3 regions of the Fructobacillus evanidus genome follow, and region 3 is predicted to be linked to each of the others. Evidence: riboswitches for the same ligand, from Rfam matches in the RefSeq annotation. Region 3 holds a riboswitch; each other region holds the start of a gene.

Region 1 (3,207 bases), on a different contig from region 3:
TGCTTCTTTAGATAGTCATGAACCTCTTTTGGTGTATGAACATCAAAATCAAAAGAATCATCAGCCATTTGGTTTTGTTCAGCCAACGCTTGGTTAACCTCATGGTGTAACACTGCCCGAAGAACTCGACGGCGTTGCGCTAAATGGTGTCCCTTCACAATTGCAGTCAAAAGAAGCAAACCAATAATAGTCAATGAAACCAAGAAAAACATTCTAACTCTCCCAAACAATCAAAAATCAGGACCTTTATAGACCTGATGTTCAACTGGACCTAATAGATTTGTGCCGGCTATTTTAAACAAGGCCGGTAACTAACTCCATTAGTTTAACTCTCTTGTTGTCAGTTTGTCTATCATTCTGATAACAATTTATTGAACTTATGTTCGCCCATCAAAATAAAGCGCACGTCAATTAGTCACTCGTCCCCGCAATTCCTGGCTGATCATCACTCTGGAGAGAACTAACATCCGGATGCAGAGATGAAACTTGTTGCGCTAAAATGCCTTCAAAATAGTCGGCTGGGCTAGTCCCCAAAACATCATTGGTAGCCTTACTTAATTCAATATCAGCAAAGTTGTACCGGCCCATATCCGTAAAATGAACGCCAATCACCTTAGTTTCCGCCGTTTCTTCTCGAATCTTGTATTCCTGCACGGCAGAAAAATTTTCTAGCAAGTATTTCCGTCCCCGCTCCTCGGCATCACCTAAATCAAGAAACATTTGTTCATTTTTTGTATCAATAAACAGACCATCCCCCAGGTTTAACGGATGATTTTCTTGAAAATTTTGCCAAGCTTGGTCACGCCGTTCAGCCGGTGTCAGTTCAACTGACTGAGTAATGGCAATTGGTTCCATTGGGGTTTCATCATGCGCAGTGTCGATTACTGTTGGGCTAATTTCTGCAGTATGATCATCACCTACCTGCTCCACATCAGCTTCATCATCTGAGTGCCGCGAACCATAGATCCAGCCAAAAATCAGAATCGCCGCAATTACCAGAACAGTCAATAAAATTCCCGTCTTGTGATCCAAAACAAAGTTCAAAATGTTCAGGGCAATATAAAGCAAAATCAGATATGGCAGCATTTCGATAATTTTCATCGAAAGCCAAAAAGAAAACCAAATGCCAATCAGCACAATTGCAATCAAACCAATAATAACCATCGTTATGCCTTCTCTCTAAAAACTGTTATTTGATGGCCAGCAGTCTGCCAACAGTAACATTTACTCCTGATTTTAACGCTAATGATTCTAATTAATCTATTACACTTTGTTTTCATTTTGCCAAATAAAAAACAATGCCCGTCTTGGACATTGCCAAATTTGTTCAAATTAGTTCATTGTCAAACCGCCGTCAACCGTCACGTTTTGTGCCGTCAGTCCCCGACCCTGATCACTACCGAGAAAGAGGACAGCCTTGGCAACATCACTTGGTTCCGTCACTTTTCGCAACGGCGTTGTTTGCTTGATGTAGTCGAACACTTCCGGTGTTGTGACCGCACTAGCATCCGTTGTCTGCAAAAGACCACCCGAAACCATATTGACGTTGATGCCAAATTCGCCCAATTCAACTGCCAAATTGCGGGTAAAACCAATCATGGCAGCCTTGGCCGTGGTGTATTCATGGTAAGCCACAACGGGATTTTGGAATAAATTAGTCCCGATATTAACCACTTGACCAGCTTTTTGCGCCATCATTTGTGGTAAAGCACTTTGCGTCACATTAAAGGCTCCCTTCAATGTACCATCGATTTGCTCCTGATAAGAATCCCAAGTCAAATCCTTAAAGAGCTTCTGTGCCACGGGATCAAATTTAAAATTGATGAGGGCGTTGTTCACAACCGTGTCAAGTGAACCAAATTTAGCAACGGCTTGTTGCACCATTTGATCAACCTCGGCCCGATTCCGGACATCAGCTTGAATAGCCATAGCGCGGTCCTGTCCAATTTCTGCTACCAATTCTTCGGCCTTCTCTTGACTGTGATAATAATTAATCACCACTTGGAATCCATCTTTCGCGAAAGTGCGTGAAATTTCTGCTCCCAGGCCTCGGCTACTTCCCGTAATCAAAACTGTTTTCGACATTCCTCTACCTTTCCTTTTAGAAAGGCATCTCAGTGACTGACCTTATGCCGTTTGCTGCAAATAAAAAGGTGCTTTCTAGATAGAAAGCACCACTAAAAAATCATTAGCAATGACACTTTCCTCCGCTAGTACTAACTAGTTCAGGTTCAAAGGGTTCTTCTCAGTCAAATCGACGCCCCTAGCGTTGCTTATATTTTACCATATGAAATCAGCCATCAACCATATTTTAGACTGATTTTAAAATCAAACATTTAACGGCTTAATAATGACTGATATGCCAGCCCAAATCCTTTAAATTTCATAAAAAATCAGCTCTCATCATTGAAAAATGAATCGCTTTACTTACAATGGGGATAGAGAGTTGATTGAAAGAACGGAGGGGAACCTATGAAAACAAAAGTCATTAGTGCGAGCACCTCTAGAGGCTTTGAACAAAATTTAAATGCCGCTATCAGCAATCTAGAAGCCCAAGACTACGAAGTGCTGTCGATTTCACCTTGGTCACTCACCTATCGCGCCATTATTCTATATAAGTAATCTGATTTTGTATGAAAGGAAAATAACCTGATGAACGATAAAAACAAAGAAAACGAAGATCAACAACCACGAGACACGCTCTACACACGCCCATGGTTCATTATTATCGGCATCATTGCCGTGCTGAGCATGGTTGGGTACGTTGCCCTGCTAGGCTAAATTACTACTAATACCAAATCAGTATTGAATTGGCCTGCTTTAACAACATCAAATAAAAAATAAAGCCCACCGTTCAATAACGCTGGGTTTTATTAGTAGTGTCAGTCAGTTATCTTCCTTGAAAAAGTAACTCTTAGTTAGCGTAACGACCATTAATAAATGTTAATTCATTGCTATGGTTGTTTGATCCATAAGCTTTTACAAGCGCAATCACAAAATCAACAAAGGGCCAAATGCCCAAAGTAATCCATGAACCGATGAAAAGCTTGAACAAACCTAAACCGATTTGTCCCCGAATAAAGCGATCAACACCAAAGCCACCAACCAAAAAGTTGCAAACCCAAACAAAAACATGCTTGTTCACAGTGTTAATTTTTGCATTGCCGTCATATACAGTATCCATATATTTTTTCTCCTTATGTTTCA
Region 2 (3,207 bases), on a different contig from region 3:
GTGCCTCGGGCAGTCCTAATTTTTCAGCAGTTTGAATGGCTGTTACGGCGCGTTGAGCACCATTTGGATTGGCGAGGCCGATATCCTCGTAGGCAATCACAATTAGGCGCCGGACCAGGATTTGCAGGTCGCCGGCAATAATCAGGCGGGCGGCGTAGTGCAGGGCCGCGTCGACATCCGATCCCCGAATTGATTTTTGTAGAGCTGAGATGATGTCGTAGTGGGCATCGCCATCCTTGTCGGCGACAAGTGACTGCCTCTGAGTCGTTTCTTCGATGACCTCCAAGGTCACCTGGATAACCCCGTTTGCATCCGGCTTGGTCGAAAGGACTGCTAATTCCAAGGAATTCAAGGCGGAGCGAAGATCGCCGTTGGTTGCCTGGCTAAGTTGGGTGAGGGCTTCGTCGGCTAGGTTCACTTGATAGTTGCCAAGACCGTTTTCCTTATCCGTTAGTGCCCGCTTGATGGCCTTTTTGATGTCTTGGTCACTCAAGGGTTGGACCTGAAAAATCTGAGTCCGGGAACGGATGGCCGGCGTGACGTTTAAGTACGGGTTTTCCGTTGTTGCCCCAATCAAGATAATGGCGCCCGACTCGAGGTGTGGGAGGAGAAAATCCTGCTTGACCTTGTTGAGACGATGAATTTCATCCAAAAGAAGGACGACTGTCCCTGACATTTTTGCTTCTTCGGCAACGACCTGTAGGTCCTTTTGCGAATCGGTGGCAGCGTTCAAGGCTCGAAAGGCAAAGTTCGTCGAGCCGGCAATGGCCGAGGCAATCGAGGTTTTACCGGTTCCGGGTGGACCGTAAAGAATCATTGAGGACAGGCGCTTGGATTCCACCATCCGCCAAATGATTTTATTTTCGCCGACTAGGTTTTCTTGGCCAACGATTTCTTCAATTTTTGTTGGCCGCATCCGGTAGGCCAGTGGTTTTTGTCCGGGCATGAAGGCTCCTTGATTAGTATGGCTTTGTCTTGATAAAAAAGAAGCCGGTTGAAACCGGCTTCGTCAGGTTACAGGTCAATTGATTCCTGGTTTACGGCTGATTTTGCCGCAAGAACGACCGCATAGGGGTCGTCTGTTTGTGTTGTTCTTTCAAAATCAGATAAAAGGGTATAGGGGTGATTGGTGCTGACGGCCATTTGCAAGTAGTTGATGTAGGCATCACCACAGGCATCCTGGTCAATCAGTAAGGTCGTGTCCGGCCAGTTGGCCATCCGCGCCTTGAGTTCGTCTTGAACTTGGCTATCATCGGCCTTTGATTCTTTAACGGCCGCGACTACTCGTTCACGAAAAGTGCCTAGGTAAAGGCGCTGCTCATCAGGGTTAATCTTGGGACCGCCATTACCTTGCTGTCCCTGTTCTAAACGGCTGTTAACATCATCCATTGGGTTATCCTCCAATTACTTTACTACAGACAATTATACGGAAAAAGATAAGGATATTAAAGGCTTGTCCGCTATTTTTGGGTGTTATTCAACCTTCGTCGGTTGATTGACCTAGTCTGTTGATTGCTGCTAATGAAAAATCAGTAACGATAAAAATTTTATTAGAATTGGTCTAGTAAATCCGGTGAAATTTTGTCCTGCTTATTGAGTAGACAGGCTAAAAAATCCATGTTATATTGATTTCGAAAATTGAATACGAATTATCTGGGGTGCCGGTTGGCTGAGATTATACCCATTGAACCTGATTAGATTAACGTCTGCGTAGGAAGATAGTGATGATAGTTTTTTTGAAAGCTGTTTTTGCGTTTTTGACGTGGAAACAGCTTTTTTTGTTCAATTTTTAACAAAAAGGGGTAGCAGCTGCAAGGGAAAACTGATTTTTTCGGCGGTCAGACCCAGAAGGGAGAAAAGAGATGGTGACAATTAATGGCGAACAGATGGACAACGTCGCAGGTGTAACGGTTTTGAGTCTACTGGAAGAACAAAACAGTCATCACGAAAACGTGGTTGTCGAACTCAATGGTCAAATTTTATCGAAAGTGGCTTTGGCTGAAACGGTGTTGGTTGAAAACGACAAGGTGGAAATTATTGCCTTTGTAGGTGGAGGTTAGAAAAAAATGACAACGATTGCAATTGATGGCCAGGCGGTGGAATCCGTCTACCTAAAAATGAAGGATCGCAATGTGGCTGACAGTCAGGATAAGTTGGCAGCCGCCCATGTGACCATTGCTGGATCAGGAGGGTTAGGATCAAATATCGCCATTGCGTTGGCCAGGGCCGGAGTTGGTCATTTGACCCTGATTGATTTTGATGAAATTGAGCATAGTAACTTGAACCGTCAGCAGTTTAAATTAAGCCAGGTTGGCTTACCAAAGGTCTTGGCCCTGAAGCAAAACATCTTAGAGTTTAACCCCTTTGTGGAGGTGACGACTTGGCAGGAACGAGTGACGGAGGATAATGTGTTGGATCTCTTCACCGGTGCTGATATTATCTGTGAAGCCTTTGATGATCAAAATGCGAAAGCAATGCTATTACGGCGGGCGCAAGAGGTTTTGCCAGAGACGCCAATCGTGATGGGCAATGGCTTAGCCGGTGTTCACGATGCCAATCAAATTCAAACCGTCCGGCAAAGTGACCATGTTTACCTTTGTGGTGATGGCCAAACCAAGGGATCGGAAGGGTTGATGGCTGCTCGTGTTCTGATTTGTGCTGGACACCAGGCGAACCAAATCCTACGTTTAATTCTAGAAAAAGAGACAGTAGAGGAGTAAAAAATGTCGACAAATGATCCATTAGTCATCGGTGGCCACCAGTTTGAATCACGCTTTATTTTGGGATCTGGTAAGTACTCATATGAGCTGATTGACTCAGCGGTTAACCATGCCAAAGCGGAAATTATCACGATGGCTCTTCGCCGAACGAGTGTAGCTGAGGAAAATATTTTAAATTTTATTCCACAGGGGACAACCATTTTGCCAAACACTTCGGGGTGCACCAACGCTGAGGAGGCAATCCGGATGGCGCGAATTGCTCGTGAACTGAGTGGGAGTGACTTTATTAAATTAGAAGTGATTCCTGATAAGCAGTATTTGATGCCCGATAACTATGAAACGTTAAAGACAACTGAGGTTTTGGCCAAGGAAGGCTTTATCGTTATGCCCTATGTCTTGGCTGATTTCAATATTGCAAAGCAATTAGTCGATGCAGGTGCAGCTGCCGTCATGCCATTGGGCGCACCAATTGGCACTAATAAGGGCC
Region 3 (3,207 bases):
GATATCCTGGTCTAAGACCAACCGTTCCCCGTTTTGGATTCGCAGGTTATCCAAGCGATAGGCGGTCTCCTCTACCTGGTCACTTTCGGCGACCGGTTTCAACACCACTGTCTGCTTTTGATAATCATATTGGCTCCAGTCGTTTTCAGGAACCAGCACCAGGGACTTCTCTTTGAGCTGATAAAACTGACTGATTTTATCGAAGTACCCAGCTGAGTCATGGTCGGAAACAAGGATACCGTAGCCCTCTTGGCTAAGCTGTTTAAGCAAAGCCTGGAGGTCTTCCCGCGATTGACTATCGACGGCAGCAAAGGGTTCATCTAGCAGCAGGTAGTCGGCCCCCAGGGCCAACACTTCCGCCAAGGCAACCTTTTGCATTTCCCCACCGGATAAAGTCACAAAGGACCGGTCGACAAAATCCGTCAAACCAACCTTTTCCAGTGCCCAGGCCGTCTTTTGATCAATTTCTTCCTTGCCCAATTCGAGGTTTTCCAGTGCAAAAATGAATTCTTCCCGCACCGTTGGCATAGCAAACTGGTCATCGGGGTTTTGAAAGAGCAAAGCCACGCGCTTGGCCCTTTCATTCGCCTTCAGTGTGGCAATTGCCGTTTGGTCAATTTCGATTTCACCACTGACCTGGCCACCGTATTGAGGGTAAAGACCCGCTAAGGCCTTTAGTAGGGTTGATTTTCCTGACCCGGAAGGCCCCATTAAGAGGGTCAGGGTCTTTTTTTCAAGCGTTAAATTTAGATTATCAATGATGGCTTGATCACGATAAGCCACCGTGAGGTTTCTGGCAGTTATTGCCATTTTTTGTCCTCCTTATTCGTGGGACAACAACTTTGATCGATCCAACAACTTGGCAATCAAGTGTACCAAAACACCTGAGAAGAAGAAGATTGATAGGTAACGAACGATGAACAAAGCAATTAACAAGCCGAACTTGTAGTGAATGTAACCTGATTTAAAGAGGTCCCAGCCAAAGGTGACGACTGTTCCAGTCAAGGTTGACAACCAAAGACCAGCGAACCAGTTCTTATAACCAGTCAAAGCAAATCCAAGTTCAGAACCAATTCCTTGGATAAAACCGGACAAGAGTGTTCCAACACCATAAGAACCACCCAAGAACATTTCACCGGCCGCCCCCAACATTTCACCGATAAAGCCGGCACCGACCTTCTTTAAAATGTAAGAAGCCAATGGTCCGGCCATCATCCATACACCAAGCGTGATTTCATTCGTAAAGGCTTGCAACCCAATCACGGCCAAACCGCTATTAACGATTTGGTAAACCGGATCCATGATCCAGTAAATGACCGAGAAGATAATCCCAATCAAAGCCAGCAAAATCACATTTTGTAGCGTCCACTTTTGTTTCATTATTCTCTCCTTTGCGTCCAGGGGAACAAAAGGCATGAAAAAACCACTCGCCTGGGCAGAGTCCAACACGGGTGGTCATAAAAAACTTGTGTGGATCTTCCTTCGTCGGTCTTAGCCTAACAGGTTCAATGGGTTTAATTCTCAACCAAAATGGTACCCCAGATCGCTATATTCAAATTTACTACCCTATCAGCTTACACTGTCCTTGCTTTTTATGCAAGGGCTTTCAAATAAAAAAGCACTTGGGTTCAATACCCGAGTGCTTGAACAGGCTGATTTTTACTTGTTTGCCTTGGCAACGGCAGCCATGGCAACTGATGAAACATAGTTAACTGGTTGACCGAAGTTTGGCTGGAAGAAGAAGTCCGTCATTGACAATTGATCAATTGTCATGCCGTTTTCAATCGCCAATGAAACCACGTTAGCAGCTTGTGAAATGTCATGCTTTGACAAGAAAGCAGCGCCAACAATGCGGCGAGTACCCTTTTCCCAAGTCAATGATGCCTTAACAGGCGTTGTTGACAACATGAAATCAGGACGGTAATCTTCTGAAATTGTCACAGAATCCGCTTCAACACCCTTACGTGCTGCTGATTGAACAGTCAAACCAGTAGCAGCGTAGGCCATTTCGTACAATTCAACGGCTGATGTTGCTTGTGTTCCTTGGTAAGCCATCGTTGGTTCAACAATGTTCTTACCAACCAAGATTCCTTGACGAACAGCATTGGTTGCCAATGGAATATAGTCATCCTTTTGTGTTGGGTTGTAGAAGACGGTTGCTGAATCACCGGCAGCAAAGACATCCTTCACAGAAGTTTCCATGAACTTGTTAACCTTGATAGCACCGTTTGGCAACATATCAACTTGGTCACGGAACATAGCAGTATTTGGCAAGAAGCCAATACCCAAGATAGCAATATCTGCTTCGTAAGTACCCTTATCAGTCGTTACCTTGATACCATCGGCAGTGTCTTCGAATCCTGAAACCATTTGACCAAGGGCTAATTTAACACCGTGGTCTTCGTAGGCCTTTTGGAAAACAGATGAGAATTCAGGCGCAGTATTGTTTGCCAACACACGGTCCAAACCATCAATCAAAGTCACTTCCTTATTGTTAACTGACAATTGTTCTGCCAATTCGGCACCAATATAACCAGCACCAATCACGATAACGCGCTTGACCTTTTCAGTCACTTCCTTCAAGGCGTTGGCATTATCCCAAGTCTTTGAATCAAAGACCTTGTCAGAATCGATACCAGGAATGCGGGGCTTAATAGCACGTGAACCAGTAGTAATAACAATCTTATCGAAAGTTTCTTCTGACTGGGCACCAGAAACCAAGTCCTTGATGTTCAAAGTCTTTGCTTCCAAGTCTGCAGCTTCAACAAGCGTTTGCATGTGCATTGAAATGCCTTGCTTAGCCATTGAATCTGGCGTTTCATAAAACATCTTGTCAGTTGATGAAACGTTGTCACCAATCCAAAGGGCGATTCCACATGACAAGAAAGAAACTGTTTGATTCTTTTCAAACACGTGTACCTCAGCGTCTGGGTGGTCTGCCTTAATCTGCTTAGCGGCAAACACGCCGGCGTGCGTTGAACCAATTACTGCAACTTTCATTAAAAGTGCCTCCTAATATATAGCTATGTGAAAATTGTAATTAAATTTTACCAATAAAACAACGTTTTGTCAATCGTTTCTCTATCAGTTTTCAAGAAAGTATCAAATAAAACAGAGAGACTTATAGAGTCGTTCTAATTTGGAAAATAATTCGCTTTGGCGACCAAATCAGGCATGTAACTCATTTAATAAAACGAATCTAGCACC

Evidence for each region. Region 3 has a riboswitch for thiamine pyrophosphate ahead of AABI08_RS02695 (ECF transporter S component). Riboswitches for the same ligand answer to the same signal wherever they lie in the genome.
Region 1: another riboswitch for thiamine pyrophosphate. It lies ahead of AABI08_RS02395 (3-oxoacyl-ACP reductase); the one in region 3 lies ahead of AABI08_RS02695 (ECF transporter S component).
Region 2: another riboswitch for thiamine pyrophosphate. It lies ahead of thiS (sulfur carrier protein ThiS); the one in region 3 lies ahead of AABI08_RS02695 (ECF transporter S component).

The regions. Positions count from the first base shown of each region.
Region 1 covers NZ_CAUZLM010000002.1:211,506-214,712, forward strand. The annotation lists gene AABI08_RS02385 (hypothetical protein) at 1-212, opposite strand, end outside; gene AABI08_RS02390 (hypothetical protein) at 412-1,164, opposite strand; gene AABI08_RS02395 (3-oxoacyl-ACP reductase) at 1,333-2,085, opposite strand; TPP riboswitch at 2,186-2,275, opposite strand; gene AABI08_RS02400 (hypothetical protein) at 2,473-2,622, shown strand; gene AABI08_RS02405 (hypothetical protein) at 2,653-2,781, shown strand; gene AABI08_RS02410 (NINE protein) at 2,915-3,184, opposite strand.
Region 2 covers NZ_CAUZLM010000012.1:8,585-11,791, reverse strand. The annotation lists gene AABI08_RS07665 (replication-associated recombination protein A) at 1-946, opposite strand, end outside; gene AABI08_RS07660 (YueI family protein) at 1,015-1,389, opposite strand; TPP riboswitch at 1,645-1,734, shown strand; gene thiS (sulfur carrier protein ThiS) at 1,863-2,060, shown strand; gene thiF (sulfur carrier protein ThiS adenylyltransferase ThiF) at 2,067-2,720, shown strand; gene AABI08_RS07645 (thiazole synthase) at 2,724-3,207, shown strand, end outside.
Region 3 covers NZ_CAUZLM010000003.1:43,633-46,839, reverse strand. The annotation lists gene AABI08_RS02700 (ATP-binding cassette domain-containing protein) at 1-810, opposite strand, end outside; gene AABI08_RS02695 (ECF transporter S component) at 823-1,380, opposite strand; TPP riboswitch at 1,461-1,551, opposite strand; gene AABI08_RS02690 (FAD-dependent oxidoreductase) at 1,660-3,000, opposite strand; gene AABI08_RS02685 (MerR family transcriptional regulator) at 3,207-3,207, opposite strand, start outside.